Regions from separate parts of the Vibrio kasasachensis genome, predicted to be linked through region 2. Evidence: predicted binding sites of a transcription regulator. Region 2 holds the regulator's gene; each other region holds the start of a gene.
What was found. The regulator PurR, encoded in region 2, represses purine synthesis genes. The targets are predictions, from matches to a motif close to TNANGNAAACGTTTNCNTNA.
Positions count from the first base shown of each region.

Region 1: L4C38_RS19190 (formate--tetrahydrofolate ligase) is a predicted target of PurR. The motif match lies at 3,630-3,649, and genes of this name have one in related genera.
Region 3: purT (formate-dependent phosphoribosylglycinamide formyltransferase) is a predicted target of PurR. The motif match lies at 2,717-2,736, and genes of this name have one in related genera.
Region 4: metK (methionine adenosyltransferase) is a predicted target of PurR. The motif match lies at 4,657-4,676, and genes of this name have one in related genera.

Region 1 is NZ_JAKJTB010000026.1:52,827-61,190, reverse strand. It holds gene L4C38_RS19210 (DUF2860 family protein) at 148-1,098, shown strand; gene L4C38_RS19205 (alpha/beta hydrolase) at 1,109-2,311, shown strand; gene L4C38_RS19200 (TetR/AcrR family transcriptional regulator) at 2,456-2,926, opposite strand; gene L4C38_RS19195 (hypothetical protein) at 3,271-3,456, shown strand; gene L4C38_RS19190 (formate--tetrahydrofolate ligase) at 3,678-5,426, shown strand; gene L4C38_RS19185 (GFA family protein) at 5,505-5,912, opposite strand; gene msrB (peptide-methionine (R)-S-oxide reductase MsrB) at 6,046-7,182, shown strand; gene L4C38_RS19175 (DUF4282 domain-containing protein) at 7,278-7,526, opposite strand; gene L4C38_RS19170 (Qnr family pentapeptide repeat protein) at 7,728-8,364, opposite strand, start outside.
Region 2 is NZ_JAKJTB010000015.1:99,431-107,794, reverse strand. It holds gene mukF (chromosome partition protein MukF) at 1-80, opposite strand, end outside; gene cmoM (tRNA uridine 5-oxyacetic acid(34) methyltransferase CmoM) at 89-874, opposite strand; gene elyC (envelope biogenesis factor ElyC) at 989-1,792, shown strand; gene torR (two-component system response regulator TorR) at 1,861-2,571, opposite strand; gene torD (molecular chaperone TorD) at 2,811-3,464, shown strand; gene purR (HTH-type transcriptional repressor PurR) at 3,666-4,670, shown strand; cyclic di-GMP riboswitch class I at 4,822-4,904, shown strand; gene L4C38_RS13225 (TfoX/Sxy family DNA transformation protein) at 5,017-5,610, shown strand; gene L4C38_RS13220 (TVP38/TMEM64 family protein) at 5,716-6,423, shown strand; gene L4C38_RS13215 (putative signal transducing protein) at 6,420-6,734, shown strand; gene L4C38_RS13210 (alpha/beta fold hydrolase) at 6,712-7,497, opposite strand; gene glgA (glycogen synthase GlgA) at 7,659-8,364, opposite strand, start outside.
Region 3 is NZ_JAKJTB010000012.1:10,311-18,674, reverse strand. It holds gene L4C38_RS08895 (ATP-binding protein) at 1-1,139, opposite strand, end outside; gene L4C38_RS08890 (SLC13 family permease) at 1,142-2,560, opposite strand; gene purT (formate-dependent phosphoribosylglycinamide formyltransferase) at 2,796-3,971, shown strand; gene L4C38_RS08880 (thiopurine S-methyltransferase) at 4,062-4,709, opposite strand; gene L4C38_RS08875 (nucleotidyltransferase family protein) at 5,017-5,793, shown strand; gene L4C38_RS08870 (DUF3187 family protein) at 5,898-6,878, shown strand; gene L4C38_RS08865 (sporulation protein) at 6,875-7,618, opposite strand; gene hutC (histidine utilization transcriptional repressor HutC) at 7,827-8,364, shown strand, end outside.
Region 4 is NZ_JAKJTB010000021.1:58,741-67,104, reverse strand. It holds gene gshB (glutathione synthase) at 1-61, opposite strand, end outside; gene rsmE (16S rRNA (uracil(1498)-N(3))-methyltransferase) at 74-805, opposite strand; gene L4C38_RS17255 (endonuclease) at 916-1,638, opposite strand; gene L4C38_RS17250 (SprT family zinc-dependent metalloprotease) at 1,732-2,229, opposite strand; gene L4C38_RS17245 (DUF2189 domain-containing protein) at 2,301-3,098, opposite strand; gene metK (methionine adenosyltransferase) at 3,365-4,519, opposite strand; gene tkt (transketolase) at 4,839-6,848, shown strand; gene L4C38_RS17230 (hypothetical protein) at 6,912-7,148, opposite strand; gene epd (erythrose-4-phosphate dehydrogenase) at 7,371-8,364, shown strand, end outside.

The sequences.
Region 1 (8,364 bases), on a different contig from region 2:
ATATTAATTTTAATACGCAGAACGTCTTAGTTACTCAATCTAGTTACAAGGTTATGGATACATTTCTACGCCTCTCAAATAGAATTTGACATTTTTTTTACTTAACGTGCGACACCCTTTATGTAACACAAAAAACGAGAGATAAAGATGAAGCGACTAACCCTTACTGCAATTGCCCTATCCATCTCAGCATTTGCAAATGCTGATCAATTAGATGACAACGGATTCAGTGGCGAGATTACTGGTCTAATTGGCTTTACCGCTGAAAAGTCAAACTTTAATACCGATGAAAAGAAAAAAGCAGATAATGAACTCAATACATCTGGTAGTAGTGAATCGGGTATTACGGCAGCACCATTAGGACAAATCCGCTATACCTTTGATGACCGAAACCAAGTGTTTATCGGCACATCGAGAGAAGACATTGCCGTTGGTGATTTTGCTCTTGAAGCTGGTTACACTCGCGCAATCGGAGAGCATTCAACTCTTACGTTGTCATTCTTACCATCTTTGGGTGGAGAGACATGGGAAGACCCTTATGTAGTCGACCAAGATCGCGAAATCACCGACGTTTCAAGTAATGCATTTAGAGTTAACTATACCAACATCTTAGATTCAAACTTTTCTGCCGATCTAGCTTATTTCACTAAAGAATTAGAAAAAGAAGCCTCTGGTGACGCCTCTCTCGATCGCGATGGCTCAGGCATTTATTCAAAGTTCACTTATCACTATGGCATCAATGAAACCTCGATGCTTGAACCGTCTTTGATATATAAATCTTTTTCAGCAGACGGCGATGCCATGTCAAACACCACCTATGGCGTAGAGCTTTCATACAAAAAATTGACGGGGCGTCATGCCTTTGCAATTTCTGGTAACTACGAAACCACATCATATGATGCTCAACACGCCGCTTTCGACATAACCCAAAAAGACCATACATTCGGAATGTTTGGCGCATACGAATACGACCACCTATTTGGCTGGGAAAATGTTGCCTTCAACGCCATCGCTGGTTTTGATATCACCAGTTCAAATATTGCCTTCTACGAATCATCTGAAATCATCATCGGTACGGGTATCACTTACAATTTCTAGGAATAATTCTATGAAGAAACTATTACTCTCAAGCCTTATTGCATGCTCACTCGCGTCTCCTGTAATGGCTGAAGATGCTAACATGACGGCACATCAAGCTTTCAAAGCCAACCTATCTGAGGTGCAAAACCAGTTCTATCGTTCTTTGAGGTTGGAGGAATGGATTGCTATGGGCTTGGCCGCTGAAGACTTTACTGCGACAGTCACCAAGCTAAGTGCTGGAAAAGAAGGATTAGTCGATTTAGAAAACTATGACCGACCAGGATATTGGACATACGAGTTCACGCAAATCGCCAAAAACGCCGAACTAAACGCGATAGCAACAAACAATGCGCAAGCTTACGACCGTGCGAGTGTTTCTTACCTTGTTGCCTCATACCCTAACCTTCAACGACCAAATGAGCTACAGGCGTTAGATAAAGCCGTAGACTTATACATAAAAGCGACAAATTTACATGGTATTGAAGTCGTTAAAGTCGACATGATGCGAGAAGATGGCAGAAGCGTACCTGGCTTGTTACACATTCCAAAACAAAAGAAAGCGCAAGCCCCTGCCATTATGTGGTCTGGTGGCGTAGACAAGACGTTAATAGAGCATCGTAAATCAATTACCCCGCTACTCAACGAAGGTTACGTGGTACTGACATTTGACATGCCGGGAGCAGGACTAGACTACCGAAATCACGTCGAAATTGGTAACGAAAGTGCATCCCACGATGCTGCGTTCAACTTCTTATCAAACAACAAACTCGTCGATTCCAACCGAATTGGAGTGTTAGGTTCATCTGGTGTGGGCCCAGCGCTAATGGACTTTGCCCTTAAGCAAAATCAATTAAAAGCAATCGTTGCTCGATGTGCTCTTGTTGATGGACCAATAGGCAACCCAGAAACCTTGAAGTATATTCCGAAAATGTCAGCGGATTCCTTCATTGCTCGTATCGGTGGCGATATCGGCGATATGGAATACTTTAAAATAATCGGACCACGACTTTCTTTGAAAAACAAAGGGTTATTTGATGGTAAAACTCGTATTGAAACACCATTACTGGCGATAAATACCAAAAAAGACCCCATTGCGATGCCAGAGGATGTAAAGAAGACTGCCGCGCTATCAACTAAAGGCGAAGTTTACATATCAGAAGAATACGGCCATTGCCCTGACGCTATTGAAGCGGATGAAAAAATCATCAATTTCCTTTTAGAGAAAGTGTGATCTCTTTTCTTTAGTAATTCAATTTGGCTTTCCCCATAAGCCCCCCCCCCCTTTAATAGGGGGGAGTGTTTTCTTTCAAATTAGTTCTAAGATCAGCTTGTGAGCGAGTGCTAGCTCAGCCGATATTGGTAACACACTAGCGCATCACTTTATTATCGACAGTTCTTTGCGGCTCATTTGTTCGGCGATATGCACCACCGAGTATCCAATTGCTTTGTAAATTGTCTGCTTGACAAGGTCGTTATCCGTACATTGAATACGATTTTGCAAACCACCAAAACCATCGCCAACAGGGACAATAGGACCTAACGCTCGAACAGCAGCAACAAAGTGTGGATCGTGGTCAATCGCATTCACCCAAGATTCATAAAAATCCGAACACGATCCAAAGTCCAAATTCTCAATCAGTGTTTTAACAATGATCGGTTTTAGCACTTCAGCTATATGCTCTTTTCTAGGAAAGTGGCAATTAATGCCCGAGCGTGACATGCCAATACGTTTCGCTAACGTACCAAGTGTAACGTGTTCAAAACCTTCATTAAGCGTAATATCTAGCGCTGTATCTATAATTTTTTGTCTAGTTTTTGCTGCTTCTTCCGCCGTAGCCTTCGCCATTTTGAAACCCCAATACAATTAGTAGAACAATAATACCTAGCCATCATGTATGGATACAGTACTTATTGCTAATAACTAGGGGGGATATAACAAATTCAAGTAGCCATTTAAAACTCAACAAATGGATTTTTTGTCCGACATTTAGACCAACAACGATCTTTATAACCCTAAAATCTAACTCAGGAAATGCTCATTGGGCTAACACTAAAGGGGGCAACTTGAGGCGTATAGGCATCGTTTGATCCATTCTTGCTTTTCATCTAATCACATACTACACCTAAAAAGCGGTAGGTATGAGAATTGAAAAATACCTTCAATTCATCTATCTGTTTGAGGAGGTGTGTATGAGTAGCAAAGATACGATTCGGACGCTTGAACAGCAAATGTACGTAGCATGTTCAGAAGGCGATTACGACGCAATCAACATGCTAGAGCATCAGTTAGAAATGCTACGTACAAAAACGGAGCACCCTTTTGACGATGATCCTTACGCGCCAGAGGGAAAAATTTTCCCCGACGATGAGTGGTAAACTCGTTTTACTCGTCACTTCGTTTTTCAAAGCCCCTTTTCGGGGCTTTTGTTATATCTGTCTTCATTTGATTTCTTCCTTTCTTCTACCAGCAACAGTGAGCTAAAATACCCCGCGCTAGACGACGTGCTAACAACTATTCCTTTACAAAGCACATTTTGCCGCTATTATCCTTACGCAAACGTTTACGTGTCCATTTTTTCCGCATAATTGAGGGTTTTATGCTATCGGATATTGATATTTGTCGAACCACAAAACTGTCACCAATTAGTGACATTGCAACTCGTGCTGGCTTATTGCACGATGAATTTCATAGCCAAGGAAAGTACAAAGCTAAAGTTTCTCTTACTTGCCTAAAACGCCTTAATGATCAACCGACAGGTAAATTGATTGTTGTCACCGCTATAACACCAACGCCACTGGGCGAAGGTAAAACCGTAACTACCGTCAGTTTGGCTCAAGGCATCGCTAAACTTAATCACTCTGTTATGGCTTGTATTCGTCAGCCATCAATGGGACCGGTATTCGGTGTAAAAGGGGGAGCTGCAGGCGGTGGGCACTCACAAGTCGCGCCAATGGAAGAGCTGAATCTCCACTTAACTGGCGATATACACGCCGTAACTGCCGCCCACAACCTTGCCGCCGCAGCTATTGATGCGCGTATATATCACGAACAGCGTAATGGCTATGACAATTTCGAAGCTCGCAGCGGTTTAAAATCCCTTAAAATAAACCCTAAGCGCGTAGTGTGGAAACGGGTAATGGATCATAACGACCGCGCACTCCGTATGGTCACTGTGGGTAACAATGAACTCAACAAAGATATCAACGGCTACGAGCGCAAAGATGGCTTCGATATTTCAGCAGCATCAGAGTTAATGGCAATTCTCGCTTTATCCTCTGATTTGAAGGATCTGCGTCAGCGTATTGGTCGAATTGTGGTGGCTTACTCATTAAATGATGAGCCCATTACAACTGAAGATCTTCAAGTGGCTGGCGCCATGGCTGTGAGTATGCGCGACGCCATTGAGCCGACTTTAATGCAAACTCTTGAAGGTGTTCCTACGCTCATCCATGCAGGCCCTTTTGCTAATATCGCCCACGGTAACTCTTCAATAATTGCCGATAATATCGCCACCCGTTTAGCCGATTTCACCGTCACCGAAGGTGGGTTTGGTTCGGATATGGGTTTCGAAAAGGCCTGCAACATTAAGGCTCAAATTTCGGGTAAAGCACCTGACTGCGCTGTGATTGTCGCAACACTAAGAGGTTTGAAAGCCAATTCAGGACTTTATGATCTAAAACCGGGCCAAACCATTCCTGATTCTTTGTTCGAAGATGATCACAAAGCGCTTGAAGCAGGTTTTGCTAACCTGAAGTGGCATATTGAAAACGTTGAAAAATATGGTGTGCCAGCAGTAGTGGCGATCAACCGTTTTCCTCAAGACAGTGAGCACGAACTATCGCAACTTCTTGAGATGATAAATGCACTACCAAATCAAGTCGAAGTAGCCATTAGTGAGGGCTTTGCCAAGGGTGGCAATGGCACTATAGCGCTAGCAAATAAAGTGATAAAACAGTGCCAAACTAAAAGCACTTTTACCCCGCTGTACCAATTTTCTCAATCAACGGAAGAAAAGTTGATGGCGGTTGCTGAAGTCGGCTATGGCGCATCTAGCATCACTCTTAGCTATCAAGCTCGACATCAGTTGGAACAGTATCAAACACAAGGTTTTGACAACTTGGCGGTCTGTTTGGCTAAAACGCCACTTTCCATCTCAACTGATGGCAATATTAAAGGGGCACCGAGCCATTTTAATGTACCCATTCGTGAGCTAAAATTATGTGCCGGCGCAGGGTTCATCTATGCTCTTTGCGGCAATGTAATGACAATGCCTGGTTTACCTGAAAAACCGGCATTTATGAACTTAGATCTCGATGATGACGGCAATATCATCGGCTTAAGCTAACGTAATAATTCAGGCTCATTGAAGACGGGCTCTTTCGAGCTCGTTTTCTTAATCTTCTCAATCACAAACACCCACGCATCAGCTTGGAAACCCATTACAGCAAGCTTGCTCAAGCCCTAATTTATGCCATTGTGCCTGCTCTTCAATAAAAATACGCGCATCCACCGTACGGCTAGGTTCCGATTCCAACGCCCCTGCCGGTACCAGCATAAATTTGCCATTTTTGGTCAACACAGGTAACCCCGAACCACAATACTTACAAAACCGCCGAGTAAATAACCTTGTAGGATGGTGATAAAGGATAGTTTGATCTTCACCTTTTACCCACTTAAGGTTCTCTGGCAACGCAAACAAATTGGCAGCATGAGAACTACTGGTTAATTTTTGGCACTGCTTACAATGGCAAAAGTAAAATCGCTTAAAGTCATCCTTTACTTCAAACTGGCAAGCTCCACACATGCAAGTTCCGGTAATATCATTTCCCATAACTCTCTCCAATCCTTTGTTAACCTGTAAATCAGTTTAAATATAATATTAAGCAATATATTAACATTAAGATGAAATTTTTCCGGTCTGCACTCGTTCCTGTCTAAAAGAATGAACAAACTATGAGGTTGGTATGAAACTGAAGATATCGCTGTTACTACCCCTATCTGCTCTGCTGCTTATCGCCGCTTCCTTTTTTGGTGTTGCAGATAGCTCATCAAATAACGTACCGTCAAATGGCAAGCAAGAATTAGCCACTCTAGCCGGTGGGTGCTTCTGGTGTACCGAATCAGATTTGGAAAAATTGCCCGGCGTGATTGATGTTGTGTCAGGTTATGCGGGGGGGCAACTTAAGAGCCCGACTTACAAGCAGGTTTCCTCGGGTAAAACTGAACATATCGAAGTAATTCAAGTCACTTTCGACCCTGAACAAGTAAGTTACGAGCAGGTACTCGATCAGTTTTTCCGCCATATTGACCCAACTGATGATAAAGGCTCATTTGTCGACCGTGGTCCACAATATCGCCCTGCTATCTTCTATCACAACGCATTTCAACAACAGATCGCTCAACAGTTCATGATTGATATTGAACAATTAGGAGTGTTTAAGCAGCCATTAAAAACTGAACTTCGACCATTTGACGAGTTTTGGGTCGCTGAAGATTACCATCAAGACTATTACAAACGTAACTCTGTACGTTATAAATACTATCGTTATGCTTCAGGCAGAGACAGCTATCTAGATGAGATTTTTGGTGATGATCGTAATAGTAATCCTCTGACTCTGCGCCAAATGATCGATGATAAAGAAGCGCTTTCGCAAGGCAAACAATACTCTAAACCTAGTGATAGCGTACTCAAAGCGACACTGACAGAGCTGCAGTATTATGTTACCCAAGAGGACGGTACGGAACGAGCTTTTAGCAACGAATATTGGGACAACAAAGCAGAAGGCATTTATGTTGATGTGGTTTCCGGTGAACCACTGTTCTCGTCAACTGACAAGTATCGTTCTGGAACAGGTTGGCCAAGCTTCACTAAACCCATAAGCAGTCACTTTGTTGTCACCCAGACTGACTACAAAATGGTTTATCCTCGCACAGAAGTTCGCAGCCGATTTGGTGATTCTCACTTAGGGCATGTATTTAAAGATGGACCTAAACCAACTGGATTGCGCTACTGTATGAATTCTGCAGCGATGCGCTTTGTAGCCAAAGAAGATCTAAAAAACGAAGGGTATGAACAGTATTTAACGCTCTTTACTCAATAACAAAAATCAGAATAGAAGCCTTATATAATTAAGGCTTCTACTTGGATGCTATACCCAAGTAAATCCTGCATCTGAGGTTACTTGGGTACATTGTCTTATTTTCTATCAACCAACGCCTGTAAGTTGCCGTTTATTTTGAAAATAACGATCATTAACTCACACCAGATACGTGCACCTAGCGCACCACCGATAATTTGCAACAAGCCAAAGAAGATAGCACTTGCGCCATAACCAGTGAACATCGTCGCCACACCGCCAACGAGTGAAACCAGCAATAATAACCAATAGATAAAAGTAACAATTTTCGGTGTAAGCATTGAATCAAAAAACAAGACGCTTTTCATTCTCTGTCCTTAAAAGATAAAAGTAAAAGGGTGTTGTCACCACATAATCGATTGATATTGCTATCAATCGAAAGTTTAGCCACGTCAATAGCGTATCACAGCACAATAATGAGCATGATATCCAAATACTTTTATATGTTACTCAGGTCACAAAATAGTGTAACCATATAATAAAAAAGAACAATTCAAAACCAAATAGACTTAAATAACTACTACACCCAACTGTTCGAGTAATTGCGATTGCTGCCAACTGGCGATTTTTACACCAGTGAGATCGACCTTGATTGGGTTAAGCCCAGTTAAATCACAATCGGTTAGATCGCATTCTCGAATACGGAAATCACCCCAAATATTTGCCGAGAACTCACCATTACTTAGATCAGAACCTTGCAATGAAGTACCTTGCAAGTTGGTATCAATCCAACGATTTTCAAACAAGTCACATTTTTCAATACACTGTCTTTCCAAATTTGCATATGACAAATTGCACCCAGTAATGTAGGCAGAGCAGAAATAGACATTGTGGCTAATTTGATTGGCAAAGCGCGCTTGAGAAAAGTTAGCTCCTTTCAAATCACATTGACGGAACTCAATGCCAAAGCAGTTGCTTCCGACAAATTGACTCATTGAAAGTTGGCAGTTTTTAAAACTGGCCTCTTGCAAGTTCGCATAGTGAAAATCACACCCTTCCAACTCGCCTTGCTCAATAAAACTGCATTGTTCAAACTGAGTTTCAACCAATTGTGCACGGCTGAAATCACAATTAAAAAATTTGCACTTAACAAACTTGGCATAGCTCAAATCTTGATTCGCAAAACTTTCTTCGTTAAAAACTTTA
Region 2 (8,364 bases):
AATGAGAAATCGTGCTGCTTTACCCAACCAACCAATTCGTCGATAGGTTGCTCAGCAACGTTGAGAGTCATCTCACTCATTGTTATTCCTATTTATCTTTCTTTTTTGCCCATACATGAATGTATCGACCTAATGAGAGGTAAGGCTCTTGACGACAAAATTTTTCTTCAAGTGCCAATACATCTTCAAACTGATAGTCGCCCATATACAATTGATTACCAATGTAATCACTGAAACAGCGAATGCCAGATTTACCGCAGATCTCATAGCCTGCGTTTTCAATCCACTTATACACGTCTTCGGGGACTAAACCTTTTTGCGGTTGTAGCTTAAAACGTTTGCGGTGAGGCATGCCCTTCAACACATGAGGAAGGTTGCCACATACGACATTTTTATAAACTAACCCATGCTGGTTATAAAACATCACCGAGGCAATACCACCCGGTTTTACTTGATCTAACACTGTTTCCAATGCCGCCTTAGGATCAACTAACCACTCCATCACTGCATGGAACATAACCAAATCCACAGCAGTTTCCATATGATTGGCAATCTCCTGCACGGGAGAGTGAATCAAGCGATAGTTGTCAAGCAGACCATTAGTTTCAATATCCTGTTTTGCCAACTGCAGCATTTCAGAAGATAGGTCACATAACGCAACTTGATGTCCGAGCTTGGCTATTTTTTGCGACACTTGTGCAAGACCACCGCCAGCATCAAGTACTTCTAGGCAACGTTGGTCACTCTGTAGCATGGCGAGAGCTTGTTCAAGATCTTGCCAAACAATTACTTGGCGAATCTCACCTTTGTCAGAACCATAAATGTTTTTTGCAAATTTGTGGGCAATATCGTCGAAATTACGGTCTTCAGTCACGGCGGCTTGAGTTATCATGTCTAATCGTGCTGCTATTCTGTCACAAGAAAGGCAGATATAAAGAGGGATTCTCTTAATTTATAATCAACTGGTGTTTTTTCGGACTATTTAAGTATGTTTGAGCTGAAAAAAGTCTTCTCTTCTTTGCTCATGCCTTTACCAGCGCTGCTGATCATAGGCTTTTTGGGCTTAATGTTAATTATGTTTACTAGGAAACAGAAGACCGGCTGTTTTGTGGTGCTCTTTTCCTTTATTGGCATCTTCCTTATCTCTTTCCAACCACTTTCCTCCCGTCTATTAATGCCACTAGAACGCCAATACACCGCTTTTTTGCCCGTCGATAAATCCATCGACTACGTTATGGTATTAGGCAGTGGGCATGTGGTGGATGATCAGATCCCACCGACTTCGGAGTTAAGTCGCACCGCATTGATGCGCTTGTCTGAGGGAATTCGTATTATGCGTATCTACCCAGGTTCAAAGCTCATTTTATCCGGCTATGCCGGCGGTACTGATGTAAGCAATGCGCGTATGATGGCAAAAGTAGCGTTAGCACTTGGCGTATCAAAATCGGACATCATCTTATTGGAAACCGCCAAAGACACATGGGAAGAAGCGCGCCAAGCGGCCGCGTTCGTAAAACGTAAAGAAGTCGTATTGGTGACTTCAGCTAGCCATATGAAACGTGCTCTGAACGAGTTTCACTCGGCAGGATTAGAGCCTTACCCGGCTCCAACTAACTATCTAGCACAGGACCAAATCAATCAGTTCTGGAGTAAATACACGCCAAAAGCGATTTATCTGGAACAAACTGAGCGCTACTGGCATGAGACGCTTGGACGAATTTGGCAAAGCTTACGCAACTGGGCTTCAGATTACGAAGAGAAGAGTATCGAAGCTTCACAAAGTAAAGTGTAGTCCTCGATTAGAGACATAAAAAAACCGAAGCTTAAGCTTCGGTTTTTTTATTAATACAGAGTGATGTATTAGTCACCAGCAAACATATACCCTTCACCGTGAACCGTCACAAAAATTTGCGGGTTCTTCGGATCAAACTCCATTTTAGCACGCATGCGACGAATCAAAACATCAATAGTACGGTCATTTGGCGCATCTACTCGATGGCTAATCATGTTCAAAATACGTTCGCGACTAAGAACTTGATTCGGGTACGAAGATAGTGCTACCAACAACTCATATTCTGCTTTGGTTAATTTAACTGGCTCGTTATTACGACTCAGTGCTCGACGTTGAATGTCAAACATCCACTCACCAAAACGGACAACATTGGTGTCATTTTTTTGGTCAGCGATAGTGCCTGCGTTGCGGGCTGCAGAAATACGCCACAGCAAGTTTTTCACGCGCACTAGTAGTTCGCGAAGTTCGAACGGTTTTGTCACATAATCGTCTGCGCCCATTTCTAGACCAACAATTTTATCAATGCTATCCGTGCGTCCTGTTACCAGGATAATTCCAATGTCCGATTGACTTCGTAGTTCTCGTGTTAACATCAAACCATCTTCACCAGGAAGATTGATGTCTAACATAACCAAGTCGATCGAATGATTTTGTAGCATGCTGCGCACTTGCTCTCCGCTTTCGGCTTCGCTGACGGTGTAACCTTCATTTTGAAAGTAGCCAACTAGCTTACTGCGAGTGACCGCATCATCTTCTACAACTAATACGTGATAGCTCATCTAAACCACTTAATTTACATTAGGAATTAATTTCAACTGTATTCTATTCATAAGTCGTAACATTTCTAGTCTTTGTTATATTAAACTCAAGAAAGATGATTTTTTATTGATTCAAAACAAACCTAGCTTAGTTGTTAACATTTTGCCATTTTTTGACCCATTTAGTCACAACATGCGTTATCGCTATTCATTTTTCTTCGCTAAAATACTAACAGTACGAAAACTTGGAGCATTATCAGATGCAAGAACTAAAAGCTTTTAATGAAAAGCGTGCAGAAATTTACTGGTGGTTTTCTAGTTTGTTTGCCAAAGAGCTTACAGAGGCAGAACTAGTTCAATATCAAAGCCCTGAAATTCGCAGCTTCCTAGCTGGTCTTGGTGAAAACCCAACACTAAAACCCGCAATTGATCGACTTGTTGACGCGCTAAATCGTCAGATCGATCGCGAGGATGGACAACTTGAACTTGCCGCTGATTTTTGTGACTTATTTTTAAAGTCAGACAAGGAATCAGCATTACCTTATGCCTCTATGTATGTGGGTAAGAGCGGTCTATTACATGATGAACCCGCGATAGAGATGGAAGCACTGCTCATTCAACACGGTGTTGCGATCAATAAAGAGATGAATGAACCTGCTGACCATATTGCCATCGAACTCGACCTCTTAGGTAATATGATTATTCGCTCAAATGAACTTGAGCAGGAGCGTCATTTAAATGATGCGCTCATCGAACAAGAATCCTTTATTCGTCAACATATTCTTAACTGGGTACCAAAATTCTCAGCAAAGAGCCAAAGTTTAGACTCGTTTGGCTTCTACTCTGCGGTTGTATCGCTTCTGGTTGCATTCCTAAACCTTGATTGCGACTATCTTGTTGGTGAAGCCGACTAAAATCCGACTTCCGTTTGATGGGAAAAGGTTTTCGTTTGCTACTGGCGACGATGCGGTCTAAAATCGTAACCGAAAACGATAAAAAATATGAATCAAGTGCAAACCGCTGTAAAAAAGCGGTTTTTGTATTTCTAATACTTCCTGCCAATTTATTCAAGAATGTGAATAGCTAGGTGGCAACTATAAATAGGATCACACCTTATGGCCACTATAAAAGATGTTGCGCGTCTCGCGGGCGTTTCAACAACAACAGTCTCGCACGTAATTAACAAAACTCGCTTTGTTGCAGAAACAACTCAAGAACGTGTAATGGAAGCAGTACAAGAGCTAAACTACGCTCCTAGTGCCGTAGCTCGTAGTTTGAAATGTAACAGCACGCGCACCATTGGTATGCTGGTTACTCAATCTACAAACTTATTCTTTTCTGAAGTGATTGATGGTGTAGAAAGCTACTGTTATCGCCAAGGTTATACCTTAATTCTGTGCAATACCGGTGGTATCTACGAGAAACAACGTGACTATGTCCGTATGTTGGCTGAAAAGCGTGTCGATGGTATTTTAGTTATGTGTTCAGATTTCACTGAAGAATTGAGTGAGATGCTTAATCGTCACAAAGATATTCCAAAAGTGGTCATGGATTGGGGTCCTGAAAGTTCGCAAGCCGACAAAATCATCGACAACTCAGAAGAAGGTGGTTACCTCGCAACGAAGTACCTAATTAAACATGGTCACACCGATATTGCCTGTTTAAGTGGTCACTTTGAGAAAGCTGCATGTCAGGAACGTATTCAAGGCTTCAAGCGTGCTATGGCAGAAGCTAACTTACCCGTGGACGAAGATTGGATTCTAGAAGGCAACTTCGAATGTGACACAGCTGTGCTAGCTGCGGACAAAATCGTTGCTATGGATAAGCGCCCTACCGCAATTTTCTGCTTCAATGATACGATGGCACTTGGTTTAATGAGCCGCCTACAGCAAAATGGCATCCGTGTTCCTGAAGATATGTCTGTCATTGGTTACGATAACATTGAACTGGCTGAGTACTTCTCTCCGCCATTAACTACAGTTCACCAACCAAAACGTCGTGTCGGTAAAAATGCGTTTGAAATCTTACTTGAGCGAATTAAAGATAAAGAACACGACAAACGAATATTTGAAATGCATCCAGAAATCGTTGAACGCTCTACAGTAGCTAAAATAAACTAAGCTAATGATTCCTATAACAATAGCTGATGGTCATCACATCAGCTATTGCTTTTCACATTCAACTTAATTCTTGCATTAGGATCACAAATATCTCATAGTGTTGTAATACTTCTATGTCGAAGTATCTTAATCTTTAGCAAAGCAAATTAAGTCACGCACAGGGCAAACCATTCTGAAAAGATGGGACGCAAAGCCACCGGCCTAAACATTATGTATGGCAGCGGGGTTACCGATGGTAGAAATGCACTCGTTAACGGATTACTCTCCTGATTTCTGCATTAGCTGCTATTCTCTCGGACCTGATTTGGTGGCGTATTATTATACACATACACCGAGAAAGTACTGAATGGATAAACCAATACTTAAAGACTCAATGAGGCTATTTCAGCCACTAGGTCGTATTAAATCTCGCTCTATGTTTGGTGGGTTTGGGATCTTCGCAGACGAAACAATGTTTGCGCTAGTTGTACACGACAAACTTCATATTCGTGCCGACAACACACTCACTAAGCAGTTTAAACAACAAGGTCTAGAGCCGTACGTGTATCACAAGCGTGGGTTCCCTGTTGTGACCAAATACTTTGCTTTAAGTGAAGAATGGCAGGACGATTGTGACCAAACACTGCAAGTTGCTCGTGAAGCGCTTGTTAAAGCACAAAGCGAAAAGTCTACTCAAGCTGAAGCCAAACCAACTCGCATCAAGGATTTACCCAATTTACGACTGGCGACAGAACGAATGCTTAAGAAAGTCGGTATCGACAACGTTAAGCAACTCGAACAAACTGGCTCTCTTGAAGCTTACAAGGCTATTCGAGAGTCACACGTTAGTGAAATAAGCCTTGAGCTATTGTGGTCGCTTGAAGGTGCAATAAAAGGAACACACTGGTCAGTGGTTCCGCAATCTCGTCGGGATGAATTACTTTCAAGGTTGCATAACTAAACTCTAAGCCAGCGATAATCGCTGGTTTTTTTTTGAAAGTTTTCGTTGGCTTTACGGTTCTTATTCAACAAGATAGTAAATGAACATCAAGTTCAGGAGAAAAAAATGAATAAGAAGCTTGTTATCGGAGTATTTCTCGTCGCGTTAATTGCCCTGCTGATCACGCAATTTGGTGATCAACTTACGCTGACTAATGCCAAAGCCCAACAAGCTGCACTGAGTGCATTTATCGAACAGAACTTCGTACTCGCAGCCCTGAGCTACTTTTTTGCCTATGTTGCAATCGCCGCATTTTCTATTCCTGGCGCGGCGGTTGTCACCTTACTTGGCGCTGCTCTATTTGGTTTTTGGAGCAGCCTACTGCTCGTTTCATTTGCTAGTACATTAGGTGCAACAATTGCTTTCCTAAGCAGCCGTTTCCTACTTCGTGATTGGGTACAAAGCAAATTTGGTGATAAGTTGAACTCGATAAACCAAGGCGTTGCAAAAGATGGCGCATTCTATCTATTTTCGTTACGCCTTATTCCTGTATTCCCATTCTTCTTAATCAATCTATTAATGGGGCTAACGCCAATATCAACAGCGCGGTTTTATCTTGTCAGCCAAATTGGCATGCTGCCTGGTACGGCGGTTTACCTCAATGCAGGTACACAATTGGCACAAATTGACAGCCTATCCGGTATCGTTTCACCTTCTGTACTCATTTCATTTGCACTACTTGGATTATTCCCAATTGTCGCTAAATGGTTGATGACAAAATTCAAGCGTTCACCGCAATCTCAAAATGATGCACAAAATGGAGAAGCGTCTTGAAGATATACAGCGCGAACAATCCTCCTCAAGCTCACATCGTCTGTGAGCTTTTACGTTCATACGACATCAAGTGTGAGGTGCGCGGTGAAGGCATTTTTGGCTTACAAGGAGAGGTGCCATTTGGTGAAGCGAGCGCACCACACGTATGGCTATTGGAGGAAGGCAAAAAACAACAAGCGATGCACTTGATTGAGCAGTTTGAACAACCACACACCGAGCAATCTTGGCGATGCCCAGTGTGCAATGAAATAAACGAAGGTCAGTTCGCTTTATGTTGGCAGTGTGGATCTAGCTTATCTGTTGCTGAATAAAACGAATAGAATGCTGGTTGAACTCATCTGGGCGCTCTATGTTACACACATGACCACAATTAGCGATTTCGAGTAATTGACTTTGTCTATGCACTTGCACCATTTCTTTAACTGGCTGGATAAACATATAGTCACGATCGCCCATTAAATACAGTGTTGGGATCGGTAACTCTTTATCTTTGAAGTAACGCATCAAGGGGTTCACTTCAGACGCAAGCCTGAACCAACGCTTAAACTCTTGTTGGCATAACTTCTTTGCTTCCCGAATAAATAGATGCCGGGACTGTTTTTGCGTGCTCTGCGGCATGACAATATAGGCAAACAAGCTGTATAACCACATGTAGGGCAATATATGCTTACAGGCGTTACCAACCGTTACCAACAACTGCGAACGGGTATTCAAACGCGTTACCGCGCCACCTAACACCATTGACTTAACACGCTCCGCAGCCAACTCAGCCACATTACGCACAATGATAGTCCCTAATGACATACCGACAAAGTGAGCAGATTGAATTTTAAGATGATCTAAAACTTGCAAAATATCGAGGGTAACGGCTTTAAAGGTATAGCGACTCGCCATAATCTCTTTAAGTAACTGGTTCGATTTGCCATGCCCACGTAAGTCAATCAACAATAAATTGAAGTGCGTTTTATAAGCTTTTATCTGCTTGAACCAGATCGATGAACTGCCACCAGCACCATGAACGAAAACAACCCATTCTGTACTAGTCGGATGAAGATAGGTTTTATGAAACAGCAAGGCATTACTCTTTTATGCTATTAAAATTAATACTACTTAAGAAAAAGAAGCCTACCACAAAGTTGCTTCACCTCAACTGAGATTACATCATTTATAAGTATTTGAGATGAGAAAAGTGTAAAAAAAAGACATCAGTTGATGCCTTTTTATGAACCTCTCTTTTAACTGAGTGCACTTCGATACAAAGCTAAGTACTCTTCCGCAGCTCGTTTCCAGCAAAATTGTTGCTGCATTGCGTACAGTTGTACTCGTGCCATCTCTTCTCTTTGCTGTACATAGAACAATAAAGATCGCTGCATCACGCTAAGAAGCTCGATTGGTTCTGGATTTAGAAAACTGAACCCAGTGGCGATTTCAGGGGCAACATCATAATCAACCACACTGTCTTTCAATCCACCGACCGCTCGCACAATAGGCAAGGTGCCATAAGCCATACTATATATTTGATTTAGACCACAAGGTTCAAATTCAGACGGCATTAAGAAGAAATCAGCCCCCGCCTCAACCAAGTGTGCAAGCTCATTGCTATACGCTTCAACAAATGCGAACTTGTCGCTATGGCAGGCCGCTATTTCCGCCAATTGAGTGGCTAAAATTGGGTCACCCGTGCCAACAATAACCAGTTGTGCATCCAATTTAAGAAAGCGCTCTAGAATTGGCAGCAAATAATGTACGCCCTTCTGGCTCGTTAGGCGACAAACCATGCCATACACCGCAAGATCGTTCGTCGGTAAGCCTACGCGCTGTTGAAGCGCTTGTTTGCACACGCCCTTGCCCGCCAACATACTTTGCATTTCTGCATAGTATGTTGTTGGAAGAAAATCATCGATAGCCGGATTCCAATCACCATAATCGCAACCATTCAGT
Region 3 (8,364 bases), on a different contig from region 2:
TCTATTCCGGGACCATTATTTATTATGGTAACAAATATTCGATTTCGGTTTTGCCGAGTTCTTATTTCAATCTTCGGCGATTGCATTTCGATCATTGCGTCACATGCATTCTTAATAATGTTAACCCAAACCTGTACCAATTCTGTTTGTGAACCTTTAAATAACGGTAATTCTCCCGGTCGCACTCTCACCGCTACAGGGCGTAGATCGCTGTGCAACAGTGCCACAGCGCGGTTAATGCTTTCATTCACATCGACTTCTTCGACCGTATCAATATCCGATCGCCCCAGTTGTTTTACCGATCGCACAATACCAACTGTATGTTGTGATGCAGAACGAAGATCATGAAGATCTCGCCCCATTTTCCAATATTTCACCGCTTCTTTGGGGGTTTTAAGCCAATGCGCGGATATTGCTTCACCCGGTAGCGCCCGAGCTAAATCTTTCGCCGTGGCTTTATCTAACCCATAACGTTTTTCAAACTCTTTGGCTCTAACTCTTGCATCACTTGAGGAACTCTTCTGTCCGAAGAGTAAACCATGGTCAAAAAACTCGCTCGCTTCAGGGTGGAGCTCTTCTAATAGCGTTACAATGATTTGTTCTAAACGTTCAGATTTACTACTCACAACGCCTATCGCATTATTAAGTTCATGCGCAATGCCGGCAGCGAGTTGCCCCAAGGTGGTCATTTGCTCAGCCAAATTTAGCTCGCGCAAAGCCTTCTCTTTCGCCATTGCTTCTTGCGTAGCACGCCACTGCCGACGCGACAACTCATTAACGATCACTGGTGTAAACTGAGCAGTCAAAGGACCAAATGTCGCTTCTTCTACTGCCGGGATATTACGATCAATCCACGCCAATCTGGCGTCCGTTTTTGCTATCACTTTTGACGACGCCATTGATGTGCCTGAAAAAAAACTATGCACTCCAATAAATGCTCCTTGGCTGGCTGAGAAAACTTTGGTTGAATTTTCCCCTCTCTCGGAAACATAACCCTCAAGTTCGCCATCCAACACATAGTAAAGTCGCTCGTTGAAGCCGTGCTGTTCAATGAGCGTCGCACCCGACTCCACCAGCAACGTTCGCTCCGGTTGGCTAAAATAGCGGCTAATTAGACTTGTTAAATCAGCTTGATACATCGTTATCCAATATGTCCTACAGAGTGGAGAACCCACACAAGTACAAAACTCAATACAACACCAATCACACCAAGAATCACACCTACACGTGCCATTTGGCTACTTTGTACGTTACCCGTAGCGTGTGCCAACGCATTGGGTGGCGTACTGATAGGCAATGACATACCCAGTGATGCGGCAAAAGTAACCACTAGAATTAACGTCACTTCCCCTCCTAATGGAGCAAGCGATGTCATTGATGAGCCTAATGCAGCCATAATTGGCATCAATAAGTTAGCAGTCGCGGTATGCGACATAAAATTCGCCATAATTAAGCAAAGAAATGCTGCACCAAATAAAACCACATATGGCGAATACTCATCAAACGGAATACTGTGGACCACTAATCTGGCAAGTCCTGTTTTGTCGAGCGCCAGGCCTAACGCAATACCACCGGATACTAACCAAAGCACGTCCCAAGAAATCTTTTTTAGATCTTCTCTATTAATGATGCCAGTAAGAGAGAATACCGCTACTGGGATCAACGCAACCGTATAAGAGTTCATACCGTGGGCTGAGCCCATTAACCAAAGCAAAATTGTTGAACCAAAAGTGATGTAAACCATAATTGCTTTTGGTGTTTTAAGAAACTTGCCTTTAATCGATAAATCGATACTTTTTTGATCCGCAGTATAGAGCGCGTTAATTAGGAACCAAGCCAATGCCATCATCACAATCACAAATGGCACGCCAAACACCATCCACTCACCAAAAGAAATGAAGTTTTCCCCAACTAGGTATTTAAGCGCAATCGCATTTGGTGGTGTACCAATTGGAGTACCGATACCACCGATATTAGCCGCAACCGGAATACACAGCGCAAATGCCACACGACCGGGATCTTTAGGACCAAATACCGCGATCACTGGCGTTAATATAGAAAGCATCATCGCAGTCGTTGCAGTATTCGACATAAACATCGAAAACGTTGCTGTGATTAGCATCAAGCCTAACATCACATATTTAGGATCATTACCGAAAGGTTTAAGCAATACACGAGCTAGGTTGACATCTAAACGATATTTGGTTGCAGCCATCGCAAGAAAGAAACCACCTAAGAAAAGCATGATAATTGGGCTAGCAAACGTCGCCATTATCTCGTTGTATTTAAGCAGTTCACCAAAGTGTGCTTCACCTTGGTCTAAACGTAAAAAGATAAGCCCTTTGTCGGAAAGCATCAGCAGTTCAAGGACGATAATCACTACGGATGTGGCATAGATAGGAATTGGCTCAAAAACCCAACATAAAGCAGCCAGTAAGAAAATCGCTATAACCCTTTGCTGAAGGATAGTAATACCTTCAAACGGGAAAGCACTTAATGGCATGAAAAGAATTATCAGCGGTATCCCCACCGGAATGATGTATTTTAAATATGCTCGCATTACGCCACTACTCTTCCTGAGATTGTCTATTTCTATCATCCACTGATTGTTCTTAATAGATTTGGTGTTAGATCAAGGATATTTAATTCACAAATCATACAGTTGAAAAAGTGTGCTTCATGTCAGCTTTTGTTATTAATCTAGCTTTGATTACACTCGCGCAAACGTTTGCTTTTTGTGGTTATTCCAGTATGATTCTGGACAGTTTTCAATATCTTTAGACGAAAGGTTTGGTATGTTTGGTACAGCAACTAGTGAAAATTCTACCCGTGTTCTTCTATTGGGCTCAGGCGAACTTGGCAAAGAAGTTGCCATAGAATGTCAGCGTTTAGGTTTAGAAGTGATCGCATGTGATCGTTATGAGAATGCACCAGCTATGCAGGTTGCTCACCGAAGCTACGTACTGGACATGCTTGACGGTGATGCCTTAGAAAAGATTATTGCCCTAGAAAAGCCGGATTACGTTGTACCTGAAATCGAAGCGATTGCCACTGATAAGCTAGTAGAGCTTGAAGCCAAAGGGCTCAATGTCGTGCCAACCGCTAACGCAACCAAACTCACCATGAACCGCGAAGGTATTCGTCGCCTAGCTGCGGAAGATTTGGCGTTAACCACATCCCCTTACCGCTTTGCTGATACCTATCAAGATTTCACCTCCGCAGTAGAAGCGGTGGGTATTCCGTGTGTCTGCAAACCAGTTATGAGTTCTTCAGGTAAAGGACAAAGTGTCATCAAAAGTGCTGACGACGTTGAGAAAGCATGGCGCTACGCTCAAGAAGGCGGAAGAACGGGTGCGGGACGAGTTATTGTCGAAGGCTTTATCGATTTCGACTATGAGATCACCCAATTAACTGTCAGAGCTTCAGACGGGGTCCACTTCTGTGCGCCTATTGGTCATCGCCAAGAAGACGGCGATTATCGTGAATCATGGCAGCCACAAGTGATGTCTGATGCAGCACTTAAAGCAGCGCAACATGCCTCAGAAAAAGTCGTCAATGCACTTGGCGGTTACGGAATTTTTGGTGTTGAGTTATTCGTAAAAGGTGACACTGTCATTTTTAATGAAGTCTCTCCTCGCCCGCATGATACTGGGTTGATTACTCTTTTATCGCAAGATATGTCTGAATTTGCTCTCCATGTTCGCGCCTTTACTGGCATGCCTATTTCGGAAATCACTCAATACGGTCACTGTGCTTCTGCGGTTATTTTGGGGCAAGGAACCTCAAATAATATTCGCTACGACGGCGTTGCCGATGCGTTAGCTGCACCACAAACACAACTGCGTTTATTTGGTAAACCTGATATTGACGGACGTCGTCGACTTGGCGTTGCTATCACTCAACGCAGTACGATTGAACAAGCGATTGAAGATGCGGTAAGTGCGGCAAATAAAGTAAGAGTCATTTACTAAACGCCACTTCGTCCTATCTCAATTAAAAAAACGCTTGCAGCCTTTGTTACCCAAATAGCGTTGCAAGCGTCTTTGATTGTCTATTTCCGATCAACTCTCGATCAAATATACTTCTTCAGCAAACCTACTCAGACCTTTCTTCGCAATTTTCGGGTGTGTATCATCTGCTTGATCACAATAGAGTTTAGTGATTTTGTACTCACCAAAATGACGCTGCACTTCTTGCTCATGAATAGAAAAAGGAGGTCCCGCCATTTCTTGCTGTGGGTAATCTAAGGTTACCAACAAAATACGGGCACCTGGGTTGAGCAAAGATTTTAATCGCGCGACGTACTCGTCACGCATTTCTTCTGGTAACGCGATCAACGCTGCTCGATCGTACACAATATCAACTGGTTTAATTGGTGCTGTAAAGTAATCACCCACATAGATAGAGAGTTCATCAAATTGAAACAGTTCATGTTGCCCATTAATAGGTATCACCATTGGGGTATAGAAATGCTCCGCAAAGAATGAACGTACTGCTATGTTACTTAACTCGACACCTTGGACATCCTCATGTTTGGTTGCCAACCAAACTAAATCTTCCGATTTACCACACAGCGGAACAAACACTTTATCGCTGAAAGAAGGTTGAGTATTTTGCCAAAATTTAAGCAAAAGCGGATTCACATCTTCTAAATGAAAACCGATGACGTTAGATGCCCATTTGTTATGCCAAAATTCTGGATCTTTCATGTTACTTGTCTCTGCTGACTTTTGAGTGCTAAGACTATCTAAAAGCACTGCAAATATAAACAAACCATTCACATTGTGTTCAGTTTAATCCGATATACTTATTTACACTTTCTGGATGAACTTATTCGGATCGATTCAATCCAAATGATTACTAATGGGAGCCAGTTAAAACTTTTGCATCAATACTATTTGATAGGATTGAGTTTGCTCAAACAGCCCCAATGATTAATGTAGATAGTTGATTTGTTTAGGTGTGATGACTTCTAGTTCCCCTTTTTCTAAACAACGACAATCCTGAGGAGAGTGAATGAGCTTATTCCTACGCACTACGGCACTTATGCTTTTAATGCTAAGCCGTTCTCCAGCTTTTGCCGCAATGCCAATGCCTGCGCCAAATAGCGATGGCAACCGAAGTGCAAACCAAGATCAAGTGTGCTCAAAAGCCTTCAAGCACAATTTAAGTGGCTTGTACGGTATTTCATCCACTGATACGACCCCGCTTCAGCCCTATTCAGATTTCGATGTGCTTTATAGTAAAGCGCACCAAGCTCAATATGAGCTAGAGACTATCTGTAAAAGTACAGCTCTTCTCACCCGCACTAATGCCTATTTTGCAGGCGTGAAATCCTCTCACCGTGCGCAAGAAAAAATTGCCCTTGAACTGGACAACCAAGTAAACCGTATTACTGATTTAGCACGAGCAACTATTGTTGCAGACGATGTAGCAAGTCTAATGGAGGTTTATGAAGTACTCGATCGCGAAACGACCATCGTAAAAGTAAAAAACCGCTTTAAAAAACCAGCCGCTTCAGGCTATCGCGATCTAAACCTGTTAGTTAAGCTACCTAAAACTAATTTAGTAGCGGAAGTGCAACTGCATTTAAAAGCAATTGCTGATGTTAAATCGGGTCCTGAACATGCTTTATATGAAAGAATTCAGCGCATTGAACGCCATGCTGATACTGAAAAACGCATACAAAATGAATTTGAAACTGCGCAAATCGAAAACATGCGTCGTCAATCACGCCAACTTTACCAAGACGCTTGGCAACCCTACATTACCACCAACTTAAGTGCCGCTTAACTACAAACAGGCTGAATTATCAGCCTGTTTTTATTTGTATTTATTTCTCTAACCTTTAATTTCTAAACTATAGTCTTATCAAGAATAACTAGAAGAAATGTGATATGAATAAGACTATTTTATTGGCGGGCGCGCCTTTAATAACCGCACTGACCGTACACGCGGCACCGCCGCAATCGACCAACTATGGACCGTTACAAACTTACGCACAATCACCCTTCATCACTAACGGTCTCGCACCACAACTACGCTCTGGCTTTTCAATTCCGGAAAACAATGTCGAACTTTCCGCCTCATTAACGGCTGCCAGTATTTGGGCTAAAAATGGTCTCTACGAACTCGATTACTACCAAAACCAGTTACAGCTTGGTGGTAAATGGCAGCTAAACTCTTCTTGGCAATTTGAGCTAGGTTATCGCTGGAATTACGCCGGCAATAATAGCCTCGACTCGCTGACTATTGCCTTTCACGACTGGTTTTCCATTGACCAAAATGGTCGAGATTTGGTTGAGAATGATCGTTATGTTATCGACATACCAGGTTATGATATTAATCAACGAGATTTCCGCGGCGAAATGCTGAGCCAAGGTTTATACAGTTATCTGCAATATCAACTCTATCAAATTGAACGACACGGTTTATCGTTCGGTCTAAGCTTATATTACAGTGATATTGGACACGGTTTTTTTGCTCACAGCGATTGGGAGCAAGGATTGCAGCTCAATTACGGTTACCTTAATGGCAATCATGGCTTTGACCTTACTGCCAGCCAAACTTTTCGGGACACTCCAAGCAATTTTATCCAAATGCCCTACGTGTCAAACAACTGGTTTGTCGGCGCGAGTTATCGTTATCAATGGTATCAAAACCATTACCTCATCGGACAGGTCGGGTTTTATGAAGGCATTTCTACGGCGAATGATGATTTTGCTAAGATCGCTACCGAAGTCACGTTAGGCTATCGTTACCAAATGCCACAATCGGCTGTCGAGTTCTCAGTTGTGGAGAATATGATCACTGCCGATAACAGCACCGATATCGCATTTTCGTTTGCTTACCGGTACCGCTACGGCGCAAGTAATTAAATTGCAAGCACGCGAGAAACAGCAGATTGAACTTCACCGTCTGATGCTTCGCGCGACAGCGTGAAAGAGGTGTATTGATCACCACGCATACCCAGTGAGCGATCCACCTCAGCTAAGCAGTGAACTAAACTGCCTTCAATAACAAATGACAACTCAATCTCTTTCTTATTGATAAAACCACCGTTTCTAAACTCAATTTCCTGATAGCAGCCTGATTTGGAACTGAAGTTTCCGCCACGCAGATACCCTTTCTCAACATCGGATTTAACCAATTCAAAGCCACCACGCTCTATTGCATCAATCACTTTAGCCACCACAGGTAGCGGACGGACATCAATATAATCGCGGTCTTTTGGGTCTATTGCGAAATCAATATCAAGTGTCGTTTCTAACCAGACATGACATTGATTTTTAATCGCGTTCAACGATGTTATTGGCGTTTCGTCATGCAACTGCAATTCAAATGGAACTTGCTTGGCTTGGTTTGCTTCAATCACAAACGGCTGCACTGCCTGTAGTTGACCCAAGATGAACTCTTGGTAGCTCACCCCGTTATCTGACTCAACCTTAACTTCAGTACAAATTTTCAAGGTAATGGCATCAATCTGTTGTTCAACATCACCACCTTGAATGTGCACAACGCCTTTCACTCTCTCACCTTGGAAAACAGCCATACTCTCTATCACTGTGTCCACTTTGGCTGATCCAATTCCCATTGAAGCTTTTAACTTTCCAAACATCTTGTTCCCTTTATCTATTCTTATTGTAACCAAGTAATCGCAAGAGACTTGGCGAGAATTTGTATCTCATATCCTTTAGCAACATCGCAAGTTTTTTCCTTATCGACTGAGCCTTATCTCATTCGTTTGATTGATTTTTATCCCACACTTGCATTTGTAGTGTCACAACCATTACATTTGTATAGTCAATTTAATTAAGTGTCTGTTTATGTCTCAATTGCCTTTATACCAACAAATTAAACGCTATATCCTCAGTCAGATTGATTCTGGAACTTGGACGATTGGTCAACGCATTAGCACGGAATTCGAACTCACCGAGCAGTTTAATGTCAGTCGTATGACGGTCAATAAAGCCATTCGAGATTTAGTCAGTGAAGGTCGGCTTCAGCGCACCCCTAGGTTAGGAACGTTTGTCTGCCAAGTATTGGATAAAGCCGAATCCCCATTAATTGATATACGAAACATCGCCGTTGAAGTGACTGAGAGGGGTAAGATTTATAGCAATAAGGTGCTGGCTCAATCACAGATTACCGCCGATGAAACAACAGCCACCAAATTGGGTATCATGCGCGGTAACCCGGTCTTCTTCAGCGAGATCATTCACTACGCAGACGACATGCCTATTCAACTAGAATTGCGCTGGGTTAACCCTGAATACGCCGCCGATTACTTAAAACAAGACTTTAGCCAACAAACACCCACTCAATACTTGTTTGATGCTTGCCCTCTTAGCGCAATCGAACACA
Region 4 (8,364 bases), on a different contig from region 2:
TAGAATCCTTTTTAATGTTGATGGACGAAATTGGGTCCATCACAATGCCAAGTTTAATCATGAACTTCTCCGGTTAGCCAAGATCGCCAAAGCGAACTTGCAGGGCTGTAATTGCTGTCAACGCTGCGGTCTCAGTGCGTAATACGCGAGGACCAAGCAGTGTTTCTTCAAATTGGTATTCTTGTGTCATATCGATTTCTTGAGCAGATAAACCGCCTTCAGGACCGATAAGTAGACGAACTTTTTCAATAGGGCTAGGCAGCGTGTTGATCGAATATTTTGCACGAGGGTGTAAGTTGAGCTTTAGACCATCGTATTCTTCAGCGCACCACTCTTCTAGCTTCATTATCGGGCGGATCTCTGGAATTGTGTTGCGACCACATTGCTCACAGGCACTGATTGCGATCTTCTGCCATTGCTCTAGCTTCTTCTCAAAGCGTTTATGATCGAGCTTCACGCCACAGCGCTCTGAAATGAGAGGTGTAATGGTATTCACGCCTAACTCAACAGATTTTTGAATAGTAAACTCCATCTTGTCACCACGTGATACCACTTGACCTAAATGAAGATCGAGTGGTGATTCACTGTTGCGTTCGACACGTTCAGTCAGTTTGACTTCAACTGATTTTTTCGATACCGACGCGATAACGGCTGGGAACTCTGCACCACTGCCATCAAACAACAACACCTGTTGACCTTCTTGCATGCGCAATGCTCGACCAATATGACCAGCGGCATCGTCGCTCAATGCGATAACGCCAAGTGTGTGAATAATTTCAGGATGATAAATTCGAGGAATTCGCATGGGGTATTAGTTCCAGCTGGGTTGAGATATATAGAGACTAACATGGATGCGTTAAGTCGAAAAAACAAGGGTAGTCTCTAGTGAGTTAAATTGTTAACTAATTGGCTAAGTTACTGCTTTCGGCAGGCCTCAACGACAAATGTGTTGTTGTTGCCTTGTATTTTAGCGATGTGTTTGTCGCGTTCGCATTCCCAACGTTGCGCTGGGTACTGTTTATTCCAAGCTAACATTAGGTTGTTTTGTTGCTTAGAAAGTGTAAAGCCATATTCTTGGCTCATATATAAATAGGTGCGGGCTATCGAGCCACGAGCACGATCTGGCGGCATGACTTTACGTTGCTTAAAGTTGACCTGCATTTCGCAACGACCATAAGTGACGCCATCTAAACCATTCCATTGACTGAAGTTGTAATTTGAACGATCACCATTCACTTCACCAATTGCGGGAGTAAGATTGTGCAGATCGGCTTCCATCATACGAAACTGAGGGTATTTCTTTTTCGAGCACTCTTTGCGTCCACCATCTTGCCAGCATTGCATTTGATGACCAAATTGCCATGCTGGCACGACATGCTCCCATTCAATGCGGGTTGCACGAACTTTTTGTGTTTGTTTACGAATTTTGTAGCCACATGCATCTAGATCAGGAGTGCCTTTTTTACCTTGCCAATTGATTTCACAGCCGCAGTAAAAACTGGTTGAGTAATCCAATTCTCTTTCTAGATCTTTATAGATATTTACCGCTTCACGTTTCGCCGCAGAAAAGGAGCTTGGCGGTGCAGCAACGACACTACTTGCTGCGAAAACAAGTAACAGACAAGAGATTTTACGCATGGAAAAGTCTTATATAAGGATGATGTTTTGCATGATATCACCCAAATAAACACTTGTTAGCTGATAATTATACTAATTGTATTAAAGCGTAATTTAGCTGAGTTGCTTACCAGTAAAGGTGAGTAACTGCTTACATTGCTGGCATCGGTAGCTCGATTGAGCGCGCAGTACTTTATTGTGTCGACGAATACTCAGTGGGTAAAGGGTGCACTGACATTGGTATTCGAAGGTTTTCCCTTTCACCGAATCAACGGCAAAGCTATGTGTGGTTCTTGCCGGAATATGAAATACCGCTTCCATTACGCCTTGCCATTCTTTGCCATGTGGTCGCACACGACCATACACTTGATAAGTGATCAAGTGAGCGACTTCATGGGGGATTACTTCATCGAGAAATGCTTGTGAATTCTCAGTAAACAATACTGGATTAATGCGAATTTCATTGAGTTGCAAGTAGGCTTTACCCGCGGCTTTGCCACGTAATTTAAAGCTCATACATGGCTTAGGGAAAACACATGTGAATGCCTGTTCGGCTTGCAAAATACATTGAGCCACTTTTTGCTGGGCTCGATAGCGAAGTTCTAGATCCACAACCACTCCAATAAAATAAGCCCAACACTGTGGTTGGGCTGAAGTGATAATAACGTGAAGTGGTGGCGCTGTTAAGACTGATGTTTCTTCTTGATCACTTCGTGATAAGCATGCCATGTTCCATAGCCAAGAATAGGCATAGTAAATAGCATTCCTATTCCGTAGGTAGCAAAGCCAATTAAAATCCCGCCACAGATTATTGCTGCCCAAACAATCATTGCCGGAATGTTAGAACGTACAGCATTAAAGCTGCTAAAGATTGCGGTCATAATATCGACCTGTCGCTCCATCATCAGCGGAATTGAGAAAGCTGAGATGCTGAAGACGGCGCATGCCAGTACAAAACCGACCATTGAACCGATGACTAGAAATGGTAAGAATTCAGCTAATGGGGCGCCTTGCACTGATGGGTAAAGGGCATGTAGTAGTGCGGCAATCCGCATCCAGAAGATCATACATACTGCAAGTAACACTGCGAATGCCCATTGCGAGCTAGAATTTCGTCCTATGGCTTTAATCGAATGGAACAGGCTAGCACTGCGCCCTCTTTCTCTTTCCCAACTGGCGTCATAGAGACCGAGTGCGAGGAAAGGACCAATTAACATATACACCACTAAGCTTGGCATAATTACTAAATGGGTTCCCTGCCATTGAATTAGTAATACGATGCCAACCGCCGCAGCCATAAAACACAGCCCATAAAAGGCACTGATAATAGGCATACGTACAAAGTCATTAAGCCCTAAAGCGAGCCAATGGAAAGGCGAACTCATACTTACTGTGTTGCATGGAAAGGTTCGAGCGTACTCATGGTTGGGTACCTCTCTTTTCTCACTTTTTAAATCTGACGGGTTCACGGTTCGAGGCATGACTCCTCCTTGATTGTCTCTCACGGATGCCACTATCGATTTGTGGCTATGGTTGATGTCGAGCTAACGTTTAGGACACCTTATTGTCGTGAGCCGCATCGTAGGTTTTACGTCAAAATGATATTTAACATTATTGTAACTATTGGCGTAGATGAGAGAATTTACAAATTATTTCGGAATAGTCTTTGATTGAAGAGAATGGTGATAGGCAGATATAAAAAGCCCTCGCATAGGCAAGGGCTTGGAAATAGCAGAGAGTCAGTCGATTACTTTAGACCAGAGAACTCACGTAGTAGTGCTGCTTTGTCAGTCGCTTCCCAAGGGAATTCTTCACGACCAAAGTGACCATAAGCCGCTGTCTTCTTGTAAATCGGTTGCAGCAGGTTTAGCATTTCTTGTAGACCATATGGACGCAAGTCGAAGAACTGACGAACCGCTTCAATGATGATGTTGTGTGCTACTTTTTCAGTACCAAACGTTTCAATCATGATTGAGGTTGGATCAGCAATACCGATTGCGTAAGACAGTTGAATTTCACAACGGTCAGCCATACCAGCAGCGACGATGTTTTTCGCCACATAACGTGCAGCGTATGCTGCAGAACGGTCTACTTTCGATGGATCTTTACCAGAGAACGCACCGCCACCGTGACGAGCTGCGCCGCCGTAGGTATCGACGATAATTTTACGACCAGTTAAACCACAGTCACCCATTGGACCACCGATAACAAAACGACCGGTTGGGTTGATGAAGTATTGAGTATCTTTGCTCAACCATTCAGCAGGAAGAACAGGTTTGATGATCTCTTCCATTACTGCTTCACGTAGGTCTGGCGTAGAAATTGTGTCACAGTGTTGAGTTGATAGAACTACTGCATCAATACCGACGATTTTACCTTGATCGTATTGGAATGTTACCTGTGATTTTGCATCAGGGCGCAACCAAGGTAGTGAACCGTTCTTACGTACTTCCGCTTGGCGTTGAACTAAGAGGTGTGAGTAAGTGATTGGAGCAGGCATTAGCACTTCAGTTTCGTTACAAGCGTAACCAAACATGATGCCTTGGTCACCAGCGCCTTGTTCTTTAGGATCGGCTTTATCAACGCCTTGGTTGATGTCTGGAGACTGTTTACCGATAGTGTTTAGTACAGCACAAGAGTTTGCATCGAAACCCATGTCTGAGTGTACATAACCAATTTCGCGAACAGTTTCACGAGTCAGCTCTTCGATATCAACCCATGCTGAAGTGGTGATTTCACCACCTACCATGACCATACCCGTCTTCACGTAAGTCTCACATGCTACACGTGCTTTTGGGTCTTGCTCTAAGATCGCATCAAGAACAGCATCAGAGATTTGGTCTGCAATTTTATCTGGATGGCCTTCTGAAACTGACTCAGAAGTAAATAGGTGCTTAGCCATGTGGACTCCATGTTTGTAAGGGATACAGTGTTTATGGCCTGTATTAAAATAGTCTTAAGCTTTGTAGGTGTTTCTACATCTAGACGTCTATTTTAAGTTCGCCAGTTCTAATTACAAGCTATTTTTTATCATTACAAGAAACCAATCGATTGCGTCATTCTTGTATCAACCTTCTAACTTAGGCGAAACATACGAGAAAAATGCAAATAATAGTGTGTTTTATGCTTGGAAAACGTTTGCAGTGATCTAGGTGCTTTGAGAGAATACTCACCATTATTTCCCGTAATATTAACTCGCTTACTTACACTCAGGATCAGACATGTCTTCTCGTAACGTTCTTTCGAATAAAGAGCTCGCTAATGCAATCCGTGCCCTAAGCATGGATGGTGTTCAACAAGCTAACTCTGGACACCCAGGCGCACCAATGGGTATGGCCGATATCGCTGAAGTTCTTTGGCGCTCTCACCTAAACCACAACCCAGCAAACCCAGAGTGGGCTGATCGTGACCGTTTCGTACTGTCTAACGGTCACGGCTCAATGCTGATTTACTCTTTGCTTCATCTTAGTGGTTACGAGTTATCAATTGACGATCTGAAAAACTTCCGTCAACTGCACTCAAAAACCCCGGGTCACCCAGAGTACGGTTATGCACCGGGTATCGAAACGACCACGGGTCCTTTAGGTCAAGGCATCACTAACGCGGTTGGTATGGCGTTGGCTGAAAAAGCACTCGCGGCTCAGTTCAATAAAGAAGATCATGACATCGTCGACCACTTCACTTATGTCTTCATGGGTGATGGTTGTTTGATGGAAGGTATCTCGCACGAAGCATGCTCTTTGGCGGGAACATTGGGTTTAGGTAAACTGATTGCGTTCTGGGATGACAACGGTATCTCTATTGACGGTCACGTTGAAGGCTGGTTCTCTGATGATACACCTAAGCGTTTTGAAGCTTACGGCTGGCATGTTATCCCTGCGGTAGACGGTCATAATGCTGACGCAATCAATGCAGCTATTGAAGCGGCAAAAACAGATCCTCGTCCAACATTGATTTGTACTAAAACTATCATCGGTTTTGGTTCGCCAAACAAATCAGGCTCACACGATTGTCACGGTGCTCCTTTAGGTGCAGACGAAATCGTAGCAGCGCGTGAATTCCTAGGTTGGGAGCACCCTGCGTTTGTTATCCCTGAAGATATTTATGCGCAGTGGGATGCAAAAGAAGCTGGTGCAGTTAAAGAGGCAGCTTGGAACGATAAGTTTTCGGCATACGCAGCGGCATACCCTACTGAGGCGGCTGAGCTTAAGCGTCGTTTGAACGGTGAACTTCCGGCTGAGTGGGAAGAGAAAGCAAACCAAATTATTACTGATCTTCAAGCTAACCCTGCAAACATTGCATCGCGTAAAGCATCACAAAATGCACTAGAAGCATTTGGTCAAATGCTTCCTGAATTCATGGGCGGCTCTGCTGACCTAGCGCCTTCTAACCTAACTATGTGGTCAGGTTCTAAGTCTCTAGAAGCAAGCGATTTCGCAGGTAACTACATCCATTACGGTGTACGTGAGTTCGGCATGACAGCTATCATGAACGGTATTGCGCTTCACGGTGGTTTTGTCCCTTACGGCGCAACATTCCTAATGTTCATGGAATACGCACGTAACGCAATGCGCATGGCTGCTCTGATGAAAATTCAGAATATACAAGTGTACACGCACGACTCTATCGGTTTGGGTGAAGATGGTCCAACACACCAACCTGTTGAGCAAGTTGCATCGCTACGCTTAACGCCAAACATGAGCACATGGCGTCCATGTGACCAAGTTGAATCAGCAGTGGCTTGGAAGCTGGCTATTGAGCGTAAAGACGGCCCAACGGCTCTGATCTTCTCTCGCCAAAACCTAGCACAACAAGAGCGCAGCGCTGAGCAAGTAGCTGACATCGCTAAAGGTGCTTACATCCTAAAAGACTGCGCAGGCAAGCCTGAGTTGATCCTAATTGCGACCGGTTCTGAAATTGAACTAGCGGTTGCAGCGGCTGACAAGCTTACCGCTGAAGGCAAGCAAGTACGTGTTGTTTCAATGCCATCTACCGATGCATTTGACAAGCAAGACGCCGCTTACCGTGAATCTGTACTTCCATCAGACGTCACTGCGCGTATTGCAATTGAAGCGGGCATTGCGGACTTCTGGTACAAGTATGTTGGTTTTGATGGTCGTATTATCGGTATGACTTCATTTGGTGAATCTGCACCAGCTGATCAACTATTCGAAATGTTTGGCTTCACGCTTGAAAACGTATTGAATACAGCCAACGAATTACTTGCGTAATGATGCAAGTATAAATCGTCGATAAAGTAAAAAACCGAGCGGAAAAGCTCGGTTTTTTTATGTCTACTCTAATTCGCAGCCTTTGTTATCCAGCGTTTTTTGCCCGCAAACTTTACACTGAACACGCCTGTCCATGTCGTAGTAGTTACCGCCGTTAATAAAAGAGTGCATAAGTAACTTAATACGACCCAATATTGACTTGTCGGTATCGTAACGACTTGGCTTACGAACCAGCACCTCACTATGTGCGGTATCTGCCTGACATTTATTGCAAAAGTACGAAGTTGGAAATGAAAACATATCCGATTCCTTTGGTTGATAAATAGTTAAACAAAACCGCCAAAAGGCACCAAGTACTTTACGTCAGATTAACGGTGACAGGTGTAAATTGATAGTTGCATCAAGTATTACATAAGTGTACAGCTGAGGCGTGCGTGATATGCCACTCTTTTGCTGCTTATACAAAGGAGATGGAGTAACATCGGTCACGTGTTACACAATAATAATATAGGCGATGAAACTATGCTAAAAATAGCGATTAATGGGTTTGGTCGAATCGGTCGCAATGTTTTACGTGCTGTTTATGAAAGCGGTAAGCATCAAGACATTAAAGTAGTTGCGGTTAATGAATTAGCCCAAGCAGAGGCGATGGCGCATCTACTTCAATATGACACTACCCATGGTCGGTTTGGCAAACGAATTAGCCACGATCAAGAACATCTCTACATTCATCATGACAATGGCGAGCATGATGCCGTACGTATCCTACATTTAAATGAAATTAATCTACTGCCGTGGCGCGATCTCGATGTTGATATCGTATTCGATTGTACTGGTGTTTATGGCTGCCGAGCTGATGGCTTAGCGCATATCGAAGCTGGAGCGAAGAAGGTTTTATTCTCTCATCCGGGTGAAAATGATCTTGATAACACCATTATTTATGGAGTTAACCATGAAACGCTAACCGCTGAACAGACAATTGTCTCTAGTGGATCGTGCACGACAAACTGTATTGTTCCGATCATTAAAGTACTTGATGACGCATTCGGTATTGATTCTGGCACCATCACCACCATTCATTCATCGATGAATGATCAACAAGTTATTGATGCTTACCATCCTGATCTACGCCGAACTCGTTCAGCTAGCCAATCGATCATTCCAGTTGATACCAAGCTTCATCACGGAATAGAAAGAATATTCCCGAAATTTTCCAACAAATTTGAAGCGATTTCTGTAAGAGTTCCAACAGTAAATGTCACTGCAATGGATTTAAGTGTCACAATTAGTGCAAATGTGAAAGTTAATGACGTAAATCAAACCATTATTAACGCATCTCAGTGTACATTACGTAATATAGTTGACTATACTGAAGCGCCACTGGTTTCGGTGGACTTCAATCACGATCCACACAGCGCTATTGTTGATGGTACTCAGACACGAGTGAGCAATGGTCAATTAGTCAAAATGTTGGTGTGGTGTGATAACGAATGGGGCTTTGCCAATCGAATGCTTG